Regions from separate parts of the Bradyrhizobium sp. SZCCHNR1098 genome, predicted to be linked through region 1. Evidence: predicted binding sites of a transcription regulator. Region 1 holds the regulator's gene; the other holds the start of a gene.
What was found. The regulator PhoB, encoded in region 1, activates phosphate uptake and scavenging genes when phosphate is short. The targets are predictions, from matches to a motif close to TGTCATNNANCTGTCAT.

Region 1 (7,804 bases):
GCTGGCGGCCGCGCCGTCCTATCTCGCGAGCCGTGGCTGTCCCGTCGTTCCCGGCGATCTGGTGCGCCACGACATGCTGATCTACAATCTTGCCAATGATCCGTATTCCCTGTCCCTGCGCAACGGCACGACAGCCCAGAGCATTCGGATCGCGCCGACGCTCGACAGCAATGACGGCCAGGTGATCAAGGGCGCCGCGCTTGCCGGGCTCGGCATCCTGATCCAGCCGCTCTACATCGTGCAGAGCGACATTCTGGCCGGCCGGCTGGTGCCGGTCCTGCTCGACTGGGAGCTGCCGCTCTTGACGATGAACATCGCCTACCAGAACCGCGTCAGGCTGCCGGCCAAGATCAGGGTGTTCGCCGATTTCCTCGTCGATCACATCCGGACCCATTCCGACCCGGGGATCTGGATCGAGCCGCCCAAGCCGGATTGAGCCGATGCCCGCGTGCGGGGGAGGGCGGATCATGTTCTGAGAAAAATAATTACCTTGCTATTTTTCGGAAATCATGGTCTCCTGCGTGCATCCCGCCTCGAGCAGAGGGACGTACGCGTCGTCACGAACGTGGAGGTGGGCTGCGATGGACGTGACGGCTGTGCCAGACGAGCGCAGGCGGCGCGGACGGCGAAGTCGTGTGGTCCTGGCCTCTCGACGCTGAGGTCAAGTCCGTGGTCGTTGCTTGACGGCACGCGCGGGCGATGGGGGCAAGAACGCCGATCCCCAGGGAGAGCACGAAGGACACCGTTAACACCGTCGCGCGGGGAAGGCCGGGTCTGTCCGGCTGTACCTGTGGTACCTGCCGCCTGCATTCTTTTGAGCAGGCGGGCCACGGGCCTCAGCCGAGGTCCGGCCTTCCTCGCGCCCTCTCATGATCAGGAGGGACACGACGAACCCACACCTCGGGCCTCGTAGGCCGCGGGAACGCACGCGCTCATCTCCATGGCTGCTCATGTCGCCAACCCAATCCCCGGTGTCGTCCCGGACAAGCGCGCACAGCGCGCCGATCCGGGACCCATAACCCCAGGGCGCAGACGGGCATCCAGTACGCCGCGGCGTCTCGGCGGATCATGGCCGCCGGTGGTATGCTGGTTCGCCCGCCCGCGCGGGCGATGACGGCGGTGATGGTCTGTCCCCGGGGGGAGCGACGCTCGCACGGACGCGAGGTGCCGCAGCCCGCCGCAATATGTCGGTTGGCCCGTAGAAATTCGGAGTTGGATCGAAAGATCAATACTTATCAACGGCTTGTGACTGTCATCCGACTGTCATCGAACCTTTATAAAAGCCACACTGAGGCCCCGTAAAGCGGCCGGGGAAGCGCAATCGGGCGCAGATGGCGCTTCGCTTCCCAAGCATGGAGACCAGCTATGAATTTCGTCAAAGCTATCGTCGCTGCCGGCTTGGTCGCCGCATCGACGTCGGCCTTCGCTGCCGACATTACCGGTGCGGGCGCGACGTTCCCGTTCCCGATCTATTCCAAGTGGGCGGACGCCTACAAGAAGGAGACCGGCAACGGTCTGAACTACCAGTCGATCGGTTCTGGCGGCGGCATCAAGCAGATCCAGGCCAAGACCGTGACCTTTGGCGCCACCGACGCGCCGCTCAAGGCCGAGCAGCTCGAGAAGGACGGCCTGGTGCAGTGGCCGATGGTGATGGGCGGCATCGTGCCGGTCGTCAACCTCGAGGGCGTGAAGCCGGGCGAGATGGTGCTGGACGGCGAGACGCTCGCCAACATCTATCTCGGCAAGATCACCAAGTGGGATGACGCCGCGATCAAGAAGCTCAACCCCAGCGTCAAGCTGCCGTCCGATGCGATCGCCGTGGTCCGCCGCTCCGACGGCTCGGGCACGACCTTCAACTTCACCTACTACCTCTCCGAGGTGAGCGCCGACTGGAAGAGCAAGATCGGCTTCAACACCGCCGTCGAGTGGCCGGTCGGTGTCGGCGCCAAGGGCAACGAGGGTGTGTCCGGCAACATCGGCCAGACCAAGAACTCGATCGGCTATGTCGAGTACGCCTATGCCAAGCAGAACAAGCTCACCTACACCGGCATGATGAACAAAGCCGGCAAGACCGTGCAGCCGACCGTCGAGGCCTTCCAGGCCGCGGCCGCGAATGCCGACTGGGCCAAGGCCCCCGGCTACTACGTGATCCTCGCCAACCAGCCCGGCGACAAGTCCTGGCCGATGACGGCGGCGACCTTCATCCTGATGCACAAGGAGCCGGCCGACAAGGCGGCGTCCGGCGAAGCCATCAAGTTCTTCAAGTGGTCGTTCGAGAAGGGCGGCAAGATGGCTGAGGAGCTCGACTACATCCCGATGCCCGACAGCGTCGTGAAGCTGATCGAGAAGACCTGGTCGGCCGACATCAAGAGCTGAGCTGGACGTATCGAAAATCCCCTCTCCCGGCCTCCGGGGGAGGGACGCTACCGGGGTTGCGGCGTGTCCAAGGAACAGGGGGCAGAATTGGCAGAGGTGGCGGTTCAGACCGAAGTCAGCGATATCGCGGCCGCTGCCGGACCCTATGACCGGGCACGCGCGCTCAACGCCTTCAAGCTCGGCGACGTGACCTTCTATTGGATCACGCGGCTGTCCGCGATCTCCGTCCTGTTGATCCTGGGCGGCATCATCCTGTCGCTCATCGTCGGCGCATGGCCGGCCATGAGAGAATATGGCTTCGAATTCCTGTGGACGCGGCGCTGGGCGCCGTCGGCCGATCCGCCGGTGCTCGGCGCGCTCGGCCCGATCTACGGCACCTTGGTCACGTCCTTCATTGCGATGCTGATCGCCATTCCGGTCGGTCTGGGCATTGCGATCTTCCTCACCGAGCTGTGCCCGCAATGGCTGCGCCGTCCGATCGGACTTGCCATCGAGCTGCTCGCCGGCATTCCCTCGATCATCTACGGCATGTGGGGCTTCTTCGTGCTGGGCCCGTTCCTGGCCTATACGTTCCAGCCGTTTATGATCAATCTCTGCGCCGGCATCCCCGTGCTGCAGGACATCTTCGCCGGTCCGCCGTCCTATCTCAGCCTGTTCAACGCCTCGCTGATCCTGGCGATCATGGTGCTGCCGTTCATCACCTCGATCTCGGTCGACGTGTTCAAGACCGTCCCGCCGGTGCTGAAGGAAGCCGCCTACGGGGTCGGCTGCACCACCTGGGAGGTCGTGCGCAGCGTCGTCATTCCCTACACCCGCGTCGGCGTCATCGGCGGCGTCATGCTGGCGCTGGGCCGTGCGCTCGGCGAAACGATGGCGGTGACCTTCATCATCGGCAACTCGTTCCGGATCTCATCCTCGATCTTCGCGCCGGGCACCACGATCTCGGCCGCGATCGCCTCCGAATTCCAGGAGAGCGACGGGCTGCACCAGTCGAGCCTGATCCTGCTCGGTCTGCTGCTGTTCGTGCTCACCTTCTTCGTGCTGGCGAGCGCGCGCCTGATGCTCATGCGGCTCGAAGCCAAGGCGGGAAAATAAGCCATGTCCAGCGCTGATACGCTTACACTCGATGCGCCGGTCAATCCGATCTATGCGCGCCGGCGCCGCAGGGACATCGTGATCCGCGGCCTCTGCGTCGCCGCCGCGATGTTCGGCGTCACCTGGCTGGCGCTGATCCTGTTCACGCTGTTCTATAACGGACTCGCCGGCCTCAGCCTGCAGGTTTTTGCCGCCGACACGCCGCCGCCCGGCTCCAGCGAAGGCGGCCTGCGCAACGCCATCGTCGGCTCCTTGATCATGACGATCATCGGCGTCGGCATCGGCGCGCCGCTCGGCCTGTTCGCCGGCACCTATCTCGCCGAATACGGCCGCAACGACCGCCTGACCTCGGTGATCCGCTTCATCAACGACATCCTGCTGTCGGCGCCCTCGATCATCATCGGCCTGTTCATCTACGGCGCGGTGGTGGTGCCGATGGGCGGCTTCTCCGCGCTTGCGGGCTCGCTGGCGCTGGCGGTCATCGTCATACCCGTGGTGCTGCGCACCACCGAGGACATGCTGCTGCTGGTGCCCAACCCGCTGCGCGAGGCGGCCTCGGCGCTCGGCCTGCCGCGCTCGCTGGTGATCCGCCGCATCGCCTATCGGGCGGCGCGGTCGGGCCTCATCACCGGCGTGCTGCTTGCCACCGCCCGCGTCGCCGGCGAGACCGCGCCTCTGCTATTCACCGCGCTGTCGAACCAGTTCTGGAGCCTCAACCTTTCCAAGACGATGGCGAACCTGCCCGTCACCATCAACAATTTCGTCCAGAGCCCTTATGCCTACTGGAAACAACTGGCCTGGAGCGGAGCCCTTCTCATCACTCTGGCCGTGCTCGCCCTGAACATCGGTGCACGCATTCTCGGCGCCGAGAGGAACACCAAATGACCGAACTGTCCGTCTCCGTCAGTCAGCCCAATCACGCTCTTCACGGCAAGGCGCTTCCGGATGCGCCGGCCAAGGTGACTGCGCGCAACCTCAACTTCTACTACGGCGACCATCACGCGCTGAAGAACATCAACCTGTCGCTGGGCACCAACCGCGTCACCGCGTTCATCGGCCCGTCCGGCTGCGGCAAGTCCACGCTGCTGCGCGTCTTCAACCGGATGTACGATCTCTATCCGGGCCAGCGGGCGACCGGGCAGCTGATGCTCGACAACACCAACATCCTCGATCCCAAGCTCGATCTGAATCTGCTGCGCGCCCGGGTCGGCATGGTGTTCCAGAAGCCGACGCCGTTCCCGATGACGATCTACGAGAACATCGCCTTCGGCATCCGCCTCTATGAGAAGATATCGAAGTCGGAGATGGACGACCGGGTCGAGAAGGCGCTGCGCGGCGGCGCGCTGTGGAACGAGGTCAAGGACAAGCTCAACGCCTCGGGCCTGTCGCTGTCAGGCGGCCAGCAGCAGCGCCTGTGCATCGCGCGCACGGTCGCGGTCCGTCCCGAGGTGATCCTGTTCGACGAGCCGTGCTCGGCGCTCGATCCGATCTCGACCGCCAAGGTCGAGGAGCTGATCCAGGAACTCGCCGAAAACTATACGATCGCCATCGTGACGCATAACATGCAGCAGGCGGCGCGCGTCTCCGACAAGACCGCCTTCATGTATCTCGGCGAACTGATCGAGTTCGACGACACCAGCAAGATCTTCACCTCGCCGAGCGATCGGCGGACCCAGGATTACATCACCGGCCGGTTCGGCTGACGCCGACGACATTGTCTTCAGGAGATCATCATGGCCAGTGAACATACCGCCAAGGCGTTCGACAGCGATCTGCAGGACCTCACCCGTCTGGTATCGGAGATGGGCGGCCTCGCGGAGCGGCTGATCGTCGATTCCGTCGATGCGCTGGTGCGGCGCGACATCGCGCTCGGCCAGAAGGTGGTCGCCACCGACGCCGAGGTCGACAAGCTGCAGCGCATCATCGAGGAGCGCGCCGTGCTCACGATCGCCCGTCGCCAGCCGATGGCGGTCGACCTGCGCGAGATCGTCGGCGCGATGCGCGTGGCGACCGATCTGGAGCGCATCGGCGACCTCGCCAAGAACATCGGCAAGCGCGTCGCGGCGCTGGAGAGCGACTTCCATCCGCTGAAGCTGATCCGCGGCCTCGAGCACATGACCGATCTGGTGCAGTCGCAGGTCAAGACGGTGCTGGACGCCTATGCTGCGCATGACCTGCCGGCGGCGATGACGGTGTGGAAGGGCGACGAGGAAGTCGACGCCATCTGCACCTCGCTGTTCCGCGAGCTCCTGACCTACATGATGGAGGATCCGCGCAACATCTCGTTCTGCATCCACCTGATGTTCTGCGCCAAGAACATCGAGCGCATCGGCGATCACGCGACCAACATCGCCGAGACTGTATTCTATATGATCGAAGGCCAGCAGATCATGGACAAGCGCCCGAAGGGCGACATGACGAGCTTCGCGACGACGATTCCCGGTAACTAAGAGAGACGGTTCAGACATGGGCGCCCGAATTCTGGTGGTGGAGGACGAGGAGGCGCTGACGACGCTGCTGCGCTACAACCTCGAGGCCGAAGGCTACGAGGTCGAGACCGTGGCGCGCGGCGACGAGGCCGACACGCGGCTGAAGGAGCGCGTTCCGGATCTCGTCGTGCTCGACTGGATGCTGCCGGGCCTCTCCGGCATCGAGCTGTGCCGCCGCCTGCGCGCGCGGACCGAGACCCGGCAACTGCCGATCATCATGCTGACGGCGCGCGGCGAGGAGAGCGAGCGCGTGCGCGGACTCGCCACTGGCGCCGACGACTACATCGTCAAGCCGTTCTCGGTGCCGGAGCTCCTGGCGCGCGTGAAAGGCCTGCTGCGGCGGGCGAGCCCGGAGCGGCTGGCAACCGTGCTGTCCTATGGCGACATCGAGCTCGACCGCGAGAAACGCCGCGTGGCGCGCTCGGGGCGGCCGATCGATCTCGGCCCGACCGAATACCGCCTGCTCGAATTCTTCCTCGAGCACCCCGGCCGCGTGTTCAGCCGCGAACAGCTGCTCGACAGCGTCTGGGGCCGCGACATCTACATCGACGAGCGCACCGTCGACGTCCATATCGGCCGCCTGCGCAAGCTGCTCAATCCCGGTCGCGAGCAGGACCCGATCCGCACCGTGCGCGGCGCCGGTTATGCGCTCGATGATCGCTTCGCCAAGAGCGAGCAGGTGTAAGGGCGATGGGCGTGAGGATGAAGAAGGTGTGAGGCGCGAGCGGGCCCGATTGAGGAGATCGCGGTCCGCTTTCCGCCACGCCGCCGCCGTCTTGATCGTGTCTGCTTCGTGGCCCGTCACGATGTTTCGGTCCCAGCGGACGCCCTTGATCAAGACCATCATCATATCTCTTGTCATGCTGCTCGGCAGCTTGGCGGGCGCCCCGGCCGCCGAGCTCGAAGACGCGGTCGCGGCGGCAGGCAACGGGCAGCATGCGGCGGCGATGCGACGGCTGCTGCCGCTGGCCGCCAAGGGCGATGCGCGGGCGCAGTTCGACGTCGGCTTCATGCACGCCTTCGGCTGGGGCGTGCCGCGTAATCCGAGCGAGGCGCTGGCCTGGTACCGCAAGGCCGCCGATCAGGGGCTCGCCGTCGCGCAACACTATCTCGGCATCGCCTACGTCAACGGCGAGGGTGTTGCCTCCAACTACGGCGAAGCCAGTCGCTGGTTCAGCCGCGCGGCGGCGCAGGGCTTCGCCCAGTCGCAATACATGCTCGGCCTGATGCTGCTCGACGGCCGTGGCGCAAAGCAGGACGTCGTGCAGGGCTATGCCTGGCTGGTGATGGCGGGCCGTAGCGGCGTGCGATCGGCCGGCCGCGACGTGCAGCGGGTCAGGTTGACCGAGCCGCAGCGCGTCCAGGCCCAGAGCGCCATTGCGTCCTGGCAGCCGAAACCGGAATCGGCGGATGCGGGCATTGCCACTCCGCGTCCGGAGCAACTGCTCGGGCTCGATCGCCACATCGGCGAGGTCGTCGATCCCACCTCCTGGCCGGCGTCGTCGATCGGCGTCGTCACCGTCGCGCAATACTCGAGCGGCGGCTGGTGCACCGGCACGCTGGTCGCGCCGCGCGTCGTGCTCACCGCCGCGCATTGCGTCTTCAACGGCGTGGCGCAGGTCAGCCCCGGCAACGTCCGCTTCCTGGCCGGCATGAACCGTGGCACGCCGGCGGCATCGTCGGTCGCCGACAAGCTGATCGTGGCGCCCGATTTCGTTCCGACCCGGCACGACAGATGGTCGCTCGACCGCTCGCCCGCCGATTGGGCGCTGATTGTGCTGAAGGACGCGCTGCCGTCGAAGCCGGTCGCGGTCAAGGCGCTGACCCGCGAGGAATTGCAGGCT
Region 2 (7,804 bases), on a different contig from region 1:
TTGCCGATCGTCGGCCGCGGCTCGGTCCAGAGCGTGGCCGACATCCTGTTCCTGCAGGGTGTCGATCTCGGCATCGTCCGAGCCGACACGCTCGACTATCTCGAGCGCAAGGGCTTCGCCAAGGACATCAAGCGGCAGTTCACCTACGTCACCAAGCTCTACAACGAGGAGATGCAGGTCATCGCGCCACGCGCGGTGCGCACGCTGCGTGACCTCGAAGGCCGCCGGGTCAGCGTCGACCTGCCGAATGGCGGCACCTTCGTCACGGCGCTGACGGTGTTCGAGCGGTTGGGCCTGCGCGCCAACTTCGCCTATATCGAGCAGCGCATCGCGATGGAGAAGCTGAAGCGCGGCGAGCTCGATGCCGTCATCGTGGTCGGCGGCAAGCCCTACAAGTCGGTCAGCACCTTCGTCAACGACGGCCGCTTCCATCTCGTCAACGTCGATTACGATCGACCGCTGCAGACCGACTACCTGCCGGCGACCCTGACCGCGAAGGACTATCCGAACCTGATCGCCGAGGGCGAGAAGGTCGACACGATCGCTGTGCCGGCCGTGCTCGCCGCCTATAATTGGGCGCCGAACACCGACCGCTATCGCAAGCTCGCGACCTTCGTCGATGCCTTCTTCACCAAATTCCCGGCATTCCAGAATCCGCCGTTCCATCCGAAGTGGAAGGAGGTCTCGCTGTCGGCACCGCTGGCCGGCTGGCAGCGGCTGCCGTCCGCGAGCAAATGGCTGGAGAGCCATGCCATGGAAGGCGCACAGCGCGACCGCTTCGATGACTTCCTGAAGCAGAGCAGCGCCGGCAGGGCGATGCCGAGCGAGGCCGACCGCGAGGCGCTGTTCAAGCAGTACCAGGCCTGGGAGGCCGAGAAGACCGGCAGCGCCCGCGCCCAGGCGCGCGGCCAGCGCTGAGCTCGTAGCGTTCAACGAGGTCCCATCAGGAGAAAAGCCCCGCGAACGCGGGGCTTTTTGCTGTCGTTTGCCGTTGTGCCCGTCCGAGGCGCTGACTGCGGGAACCCGGCTTGCCGGCCCGAGCCGCCGTCAGCCGATATTCTCGCCGTCCTTCGCGACGTCAGCGTTCTTGTCTGCCGCCAGCCGCGCGAGTACGGCGCGGGCCGCGGCATGATGGTCGGGCGTGATGTTCGAGGCGACCATGCGGATGGCGGTGGCGAGCACCGCCGCGTCGTCGGTGAAGCCGAGGATGGGCAACACGTCAGGCATGAAGTCGAACGGCACGACGAAGTAGGCGATGGCGCCGAGCAGGGCGACCTGGACGTGCCGCGGCGTCTCCTTGTCGAAGGCGCAGTAATACGCCGCAAGCAGCTCCTCGGCGAACGGCAACCGCGCGACAACCTTCTTGAACTTGATCCAGAAACGGCGGCGAAGGGTCTCGCGATCCCGGGCCAGCCGCTCCGCGGGCTCGAAGCCAACGTTGTAGTCGGTCGCATCCGACATGATGTCCGATCTCCGGTTCCAGACGGCGCTGGAGGCGCGGTCCTCGCCCTCGGATGTGGTGATGGCGACGCCGGCCGCAAGGCGCGTGCCGTCGTCGCCAAGGCCTCAGCCGCGCATCGTTGCGGCGATCGCATCCATCGCCTTGGCGAGCTCGATGTCGCGCGTGGTCACGCCGCCTGCGTCATGGGTCGTGAGGACCACCTCGACGGTGCGGTAGACGTTGCGCCACTCGGGATGATGGTCGTGCTTCTCGGCGACCAGCGCGACCCGGGTCATGAAGCCGAACGCTTCGTTGAAGTTCTTGAACGTGAAGGTGCGGGCGATGGCCTCACGGCCCTCCAGCTCGGACCAGTCGGGAAGCTCCCGCAGGGCGGTGGCGCGTGCCTCCGCCGACAATCGTTGCGGCATCTCGATCTCCTCTTGTGGTGCAATCGACCGGACACGTGGCAGCGTACGGGCGATTGCGGGGCTACCTCCGGCTGGATCGCGCCGGTGTCCGGTTGCCAAGACTAGCCGAAAACGCATCCCGATCAGAGCCTTGTCACAGGCGCCGTGCCGGAGGGGCTCGGAACTGCCCCGATCCTGCGGTAACTGGCGCGGTGGTAACCATGACGCAGATGTCACCCCGGGCGGACAAGAAATTTGCTACAGTTCAGCTCTATCGAAGGACGACGTGGCCAGACGAAGCCGCCGGTGGCGTCGCCCGGCCTGGGACCACCGGAGGACGGAATCTGGTAGATACTCAGACCACGCCAGCGCAGCGCTCACGGATGCGCCCTGCCGTGTTCATCGTCATCGCCGGGATCCTCGCGGTCGTCGGCGCTTTGACGGGTGCCTACTATTTTGCGATGCGTCCCGTGGTGCTCAAGATCGCGGTCGGTCCGCCCAACAGCGACGACCTGAAGGTCGTCCAGGCCCTGACCCAGGCCTTTTCCCAGTCGCACGCCTCCGTCAGGCTGCGGCCGGTTCCGACCGAGGGCGCCGCCGAGAGCGCGCAGGCGCTGGCCGCCGCCAAGGTCGACCTTGCGATCGTGCGGGGCGACCTGGAGGTCCCAAAGAACGCACAGGCGGTAGCGACGCTGCGCAAGAACGTCGTCGTCCTCTGGGTGCCCTCGTCCGGCAAGGGCAAGAGCCGCAAGGGTGGCGCCAAGATCACGAAGATCTCGCAGCTCGCGGGCCACAAAGTCGGCATCATCGGCCGGACGCCGGCGAACGCGAACCTGCTGAAGGTCATCCTGCGCCAATATGGCGTCGACCCCGGCAAGGTCGAGATCGTCCAATTCCCGATCACCGAGGCCGCCGAAGCAGTCCGAAGCCAGAGGGCCGATGTCTATCTGGCGGCCGGTCCCATCAACAGCAAGATCACGGCGGATGCGATCGCCGCCGCCACCAGGGAGGGCGGCCCCCCCACCTTCCTGGCCATCGATTCCGCCGGAGCCATCGCACAGAACCATCCCGAATACGAGGCCACCGAGATTCCGGCCGGCGCGTTCGGCGGGGCGCCCGATCGCCCTGAAGATGAAGTGAAGACGATCAGCTTCAATCACCACATCGTGGCACGCAAGGGCCTCGCCGAATCGACGGTCTCGACGTTCACGCATCAGCTGTTCTCGGTGCGCCAGCAGCTGATGTCGGAATTTCCGCTTGCCGCCAAGATCGAGACGCCGGACACCGACAAGGACGCCGCGATCCCCGTCCATCCCGGCGCGGCGGCCTTCGTCGATGGCGAGGAGAAGACCTTCCTCGACCGCTACAGCGACTACATCTGGTGGAGCCTGATGGCGCTTTCGGCGATGGGCTCGGCCGGCGCGTGGTTCGCCGGCTATCTCAAGCGCGACGAACGCACCATCAACACCTCGCTGCGCGATCGTCTGCTGGAGATGATCACGATCGCGCGCAAGTGCGATTCGACCGAGGAGCTCGATCAGCTCCAGGCCGAGGCCGACGAGATCCTGCGCAACACGCTGACCTGCTTCGAGGACGGCGCGATCGAGCACGCGGCGTTGACCGCCTTCAACATCGCGCTTGAGCAATTCCACAACGCGGTCGCCGATCGCAAGCTCATCCTGATGAGCATGCCCGCCAATCTGCAGCGAACCGGCGCGCAGTTGCGTGCCGCCGGCACCTGAGGTCTGCCACGCTCCCCTTGCGGCGGTGTCGCGCGCTGCCCAAGACGCCGCGTGTAATTCCAGCGTCATCAATCTTTTCTAGGTCTGCCGGGCCGTGGCTCGCGCCTGCTCCCGCGCGCGATCCGATCAGGAGATCCGCATGACGCTTCGCATTCCTCGACCGCACGCCGCCCTGTCCCGCCGCCGCTTCCTGTCGACGGCCGCCGCAGCCGGCGTCACGACGCTGGCGATGCCCTATCTGAGCCGCGCCGCCGACCGGCCGCAGATCACGCATGGCGTGCAGTCCGGCGACGTCGGCATGGATGGCGGCGTGGTCTGGGCGCGTGCCGATCGGCCGTCGCAGATGCTGGTCGAGGTGGCGACCACCGAGTCGTTCAAGGACGCGCGAGCGCTGCCACCGATCGCCGCGCTTCCGGAAAGCGACTTCACGGCCAAGATGCTGATCGACGGCCTTCCGAGCGGCCAGGACATTTTCTATCGTGTCAAGTTCCGCGACCTGTCGCATACCGCGGTCGAAAGCGAGGCCGTGGCCGGCCGCTTCCGCACCGCGCCAGGCAACAAGCGTGACGTCTCGTTCGTCTGGGGCGGCGACGTGGCGGGGCAGGGCTGGGGCATCAACCCCGACGATGGCGGCATGTTCACCTTCTCGACGATGAAGAAGCACCGCCCGGACTTCTTCCTGCATTCCGGCGACACCATCTATGCCGACGGCCCGATCAAGTCCGAGGTGAAGCTGCCGGACAGCAAGGTGTGGAAGAACCTCACCGTGGAAGAGAAGGCGAAGGTCGCCGAAACGCTCGACGAGTTCCGTGCCGCTCACAAATACAATTTCCTCGACGAGAACGTCCGCGCCTTCAATGCCGAAGTGCCGATCTTCGTGCAGTGGGACGATCATGAGGTCACCAACAACTGGTCGGCCTCCAAGGAGCTGCCGGCCAGCTACAAGGAGCGCAACATCCAGCTGCTCGCGGCCCGCGCGGCGCGCGCCTTTCACGAGATGTATCCCATGCGCGAGAGCATCATCGAGCCGGGGCGCGTCTATCGCACGATCAATTACGGCCCGCATCTCGACGTGTTCGTGCTCGACGAGCGCAGCTACCGCGGCGCCAACGGTCCCAATCTCGAGGACAAATATGGTCCGGCGTCCTACTTCATCGGGCCGGAGCAGATGCGCTGGCTGAAGCAGGCGCTGCTCAATTCGCGCGCGACCTGGAAGGTGATCGCCTCCGACATGCCGCTCAGCATCATCGTCTATGACGACGCGGCCAACAAGAAGGGCTCGGAAGCGATTGCCCAAGGGGACGGCCCGGCGCGCGGCCGCGAGCTCGAGATTGCCGAGATCCTGCGCTTCATCAAGACGGCGCCGATCCAGAACACGGTGTGGCTGACGGCGGACGTGCACTACGCGGCCGCGCACTATTATGATCCGAACAAGGCGCAGTTTCAGGACTTCGAGCCGTTCTGGGAGTTCGTCTCCGGTCCGCTGCATGCCGGCACGTTCGGTCCGAACGAGCTCGACAACACCTTCGGCCCCGAGGTGCGCTTCATCAAGGCGCCGGGCCTCGATAAGCAGAACCTGCCGCCATCGGCCGGCATGCAGTTCTTCGGCCACGTCAAGATCGAGGGCGCCACGGGCCAGATGACCGTGACCCTGCGCGATCGCGCCGACGTCGCGCTGTGGTCGACCACGCTCGATCCGAAGCTGGGCTGAGCTGTCGTTGTTCGGCGGCAGGACGATCGCGTGCGGCGACGGCAACTAATCGCGTCGCCGCAGCACCGCCTCCAGCGCGTCGGTCGGGCAAGGCTTCGGCAGCCGTGGCCGGTCGGCGAACGCGGCCGGCACGCGGTCGGCGCCATAGCCGGTGGAGAAGGCGAAGGGAATGCCGAGCGCCGTCAGCCGCTCGGCAATCGCAAAGCTCTTTTCGCGGACCAGGCCGACATCGAGCAATGCGAATTGCGGGGTGCGCTCCGCGATCATGGCGAGCGCGGTCGCGACGTCGGCTGCGATCCTGATGTCGGGAACGCCGAGGTCGGTAATCGTGTCTTCCAATCCGAGCGCAATGATGGGGTCGTCTTCGACGACCAGCACATGTTGATAAAGCTCGGGCACGCCTGATTGCGAGCTGGTCATGGGATCTGCGGGTTCCAGGATGAGGGATGGGCGCCGCAGCCGGCGTCTCCTCTTGAGTGCGCTGGCGGGTTCCTGGAACCAAGGCAGCATATCAGAGTTCCTGTGTCGGTGCACTTGTGAACACAAGGAGCACGAATCACGCACATGCGTTGCGCGCAGGGGATGACGATGCTGAGCCAGGGTGTGACCACGCTGAACCGGGAGCGGCCCCACAACAACCTGCTGCTGCGGCTGAGTGCGGCCGACTACGCGCTGATTTCGCCGTATCTGGTGGAGGACGAGGCAACGCCGAACGATCTGCTCTACAGTCCCGGGGACGACGTGCAGATCGTGCATTTTCCCTGTGGGCCGGCGCTCACGTCCTATCTCGTCCCCAATGAGGACGGCCGCGACGTCGAGACCATCCTGGTCGGCCGCGAGGGCGCCGTCGGCGGCATCGTCAGCGAGGGCTTCCTGCCGGCCTATACGCGGATCGTCGTCAAGTTCGGCGGCCCGTTTGCACGGCTGCCACTGTCCCGCCTGGCGGCCGCCAAGCTGCAATCCAAGACGCTCCGCAACGTGTTCGCGCGCTACGCCGATTGCATGCTGGCGCAGATGTTCCAGTCGACCGCCTGCAACGCGATTCATTCGATCGAGCAGCGGACGGCGAAGTGGATCGTGGCCGCGATGGACCGCACCGACGGCGAGCCGATCGTGCCGCTGACGCATGAGCAGCTGGCGACGCTGCTCGGCGTCGGCCGCAGCTATGTCAGCCGGGTCGTCCAGACCTTCCGAGCCGAGGGCATTCTCGAAACCCGCCGCGGCGCCTTCATGGTGCGCGACTTCGACGCGCTGAAGCGCCGCTCCTGCCTGTGCAACGAAGCCGTGAAGACCCATTTCGAGGAGGTCCTGCGCGGCGTCTATCCGACCGAGCAGGCTGCGACGGGCTGAGCCCGCAGGCGTTTTTTACTTTCCGCGCATAGGCGCAGCCGACGGCTGTCAGTGCTGGTCCTCGTGGGATTGCCGGTCGGAGTGGTTGGTCTCGTCTTCTACCGCGCCGCCCGGAAGCGTGCGGTCGCGGAGGCGTTAGCCAGCCGCTCGGAAACCGCTCCTCGTTCCTGAAAGCAGTCATTGTTTTTTGGCATTTTCTGCCTATATTGCGCCGCAACGCGTGAGGTCTGCCCGGTCGATTGGCCGGGCTTCCTATTTGGGGCTGCCGGCCCCTGCCGCCGAACGAGTTTCGCGAGCGCGCGTCGTAAAGCTAACAGCTTGATTCGACTATAACAAAGCGCGCGCCCCGCCGGGGACAGAGCACGGGCTCTTGAGAAAGCTTAGAAGACACCGACCATGAATCTTCGCAACATCGCCATCATCGCCCACGTCGACCACGGCAAGACCACCCTGGTTGACCGTCTCCTGCAGCAGTCGGGTACCTTCCGCGAGAACCAGAAGGTTGCCGAGCGCGCCATGGACTCGAACGACCTGGAGCGCGAGCGCGGCATCACCATCCTGGCCAAGGCCGCCTCGGTGCAGTGGAAGGACACCCGCATCAACATCGTCGACACCCCCGGCCACGCCGATTTCGGCGGCGAGGTCGAGCGCATCCTGAACATGGTGGACGGCGCCCTGGTGCTGGTCGACGCCGCCGAGGGCCCGCTGCCGCAGACCAAGTTCGTGGTCTCCAAGGCGCTCAAGGTCGGCCTCAAGCCGATCGTCGTCATCAACAAGGTCGACCGTCCCGACGCCCGTCCGACCGAGGTCATCAACGAGGTGTTCGACCTGTTCGCCGCACTCGACGCGTCCGAGGAGCAGCTCGACTTCCCGATCCTGTACGGGTCGGCCAAGCAGGGTTGGATGGCTGAGAGCCCGGAAGGTCCGAAGGACGCCGGGATGCAGCCGCTGTTCGACCTGGTGCTGCGCCATGTGCCGGCGCCGTCGGTCGAGGAGGGGCCGTTCCGCATGATCGGCACCATCTTGGAGGCCAACAACTTCCTGGGGCGCATCATCACCGGCCGCATCACCTCGGGCAGCATCAAGCCCAACCAGGCCGTGAAGGTGCTGAACGCCGAGGGCAAGGTCGTCGAGCAGGGCCGTATTTCCAAAA

Region 2: a site for PhoB is predicted at 3,643-3,659, ahead of QX135_RS02425 (alkaline phosphatase D family protein). Genes of this name have one in related genera too.

The regions. Positions count from the first base shown of each region.
Region 1 covers NZ_JAUEXY010000011.1:200,999-208,802, reverse strand. Annotated here, with positions in the region: gene QX135_RS23385 (LysR family transcriptional regulator) at 1-436, shown strand, start outside; gene pstS (phosphate ABC transporter substrate-binding protein PstS) at 1,366-2,376, shown strand; gene pstC (phosphate ABC transporter permease subunit PstC) at 2,464-3,471, shown strand; gene pstA (phosphate ABC transporter permease PstA) at 3,475-4,356, shown strand; gene pstB (phosphate ABC transporter ATP-binding protein PstB) at 4,353-5,174, shown strand; gene phoU (phosphate signaling complex protein PhoU) at 5,205-5,921, shown strand; gene phoB (phosphate regulon transcriptional regulator PhoB) at 5,938-6,645, shown strand; gene QX135_RS23350 (trypsin-like serine protease) at 6,791-7,804, shown strand, end outside.
Region 2 covers NZ_JAUEXY010000001.1:532,887-540,690, forward strand. Annotated here, with positions in the region: gene QX135_RS02405 (TAXI family TRAP transporter solute-binding subunit) at 1-918, shown strand, start outside; gene QX135_RS02410 (YkvA family protein) at 1,048-1,461, opposite strand; gene QX135_RS02415 (4a-hydroxytetrahydrobiopterin dehydratase) at 1,567-1,986, opposite strand; gene QX135_RS02420 (TAXI family TRAP transporter solute-binding subunit) at 2,232-3,590, shown strand; gene QX135_RS02425 (alkaline phosphatase D family protein) at 3,730-5,301, shown strand; gene QX135_RS02430 (response regulator) at 5,347-5,721, opposite strand; gene QX135_RS02435 (Crp/Fnr family transcriptional regulator) at 5,890-6,651, shown strand; gene typA (translational GTPase TypA) at 7,048-7,804, shown strand, end outside.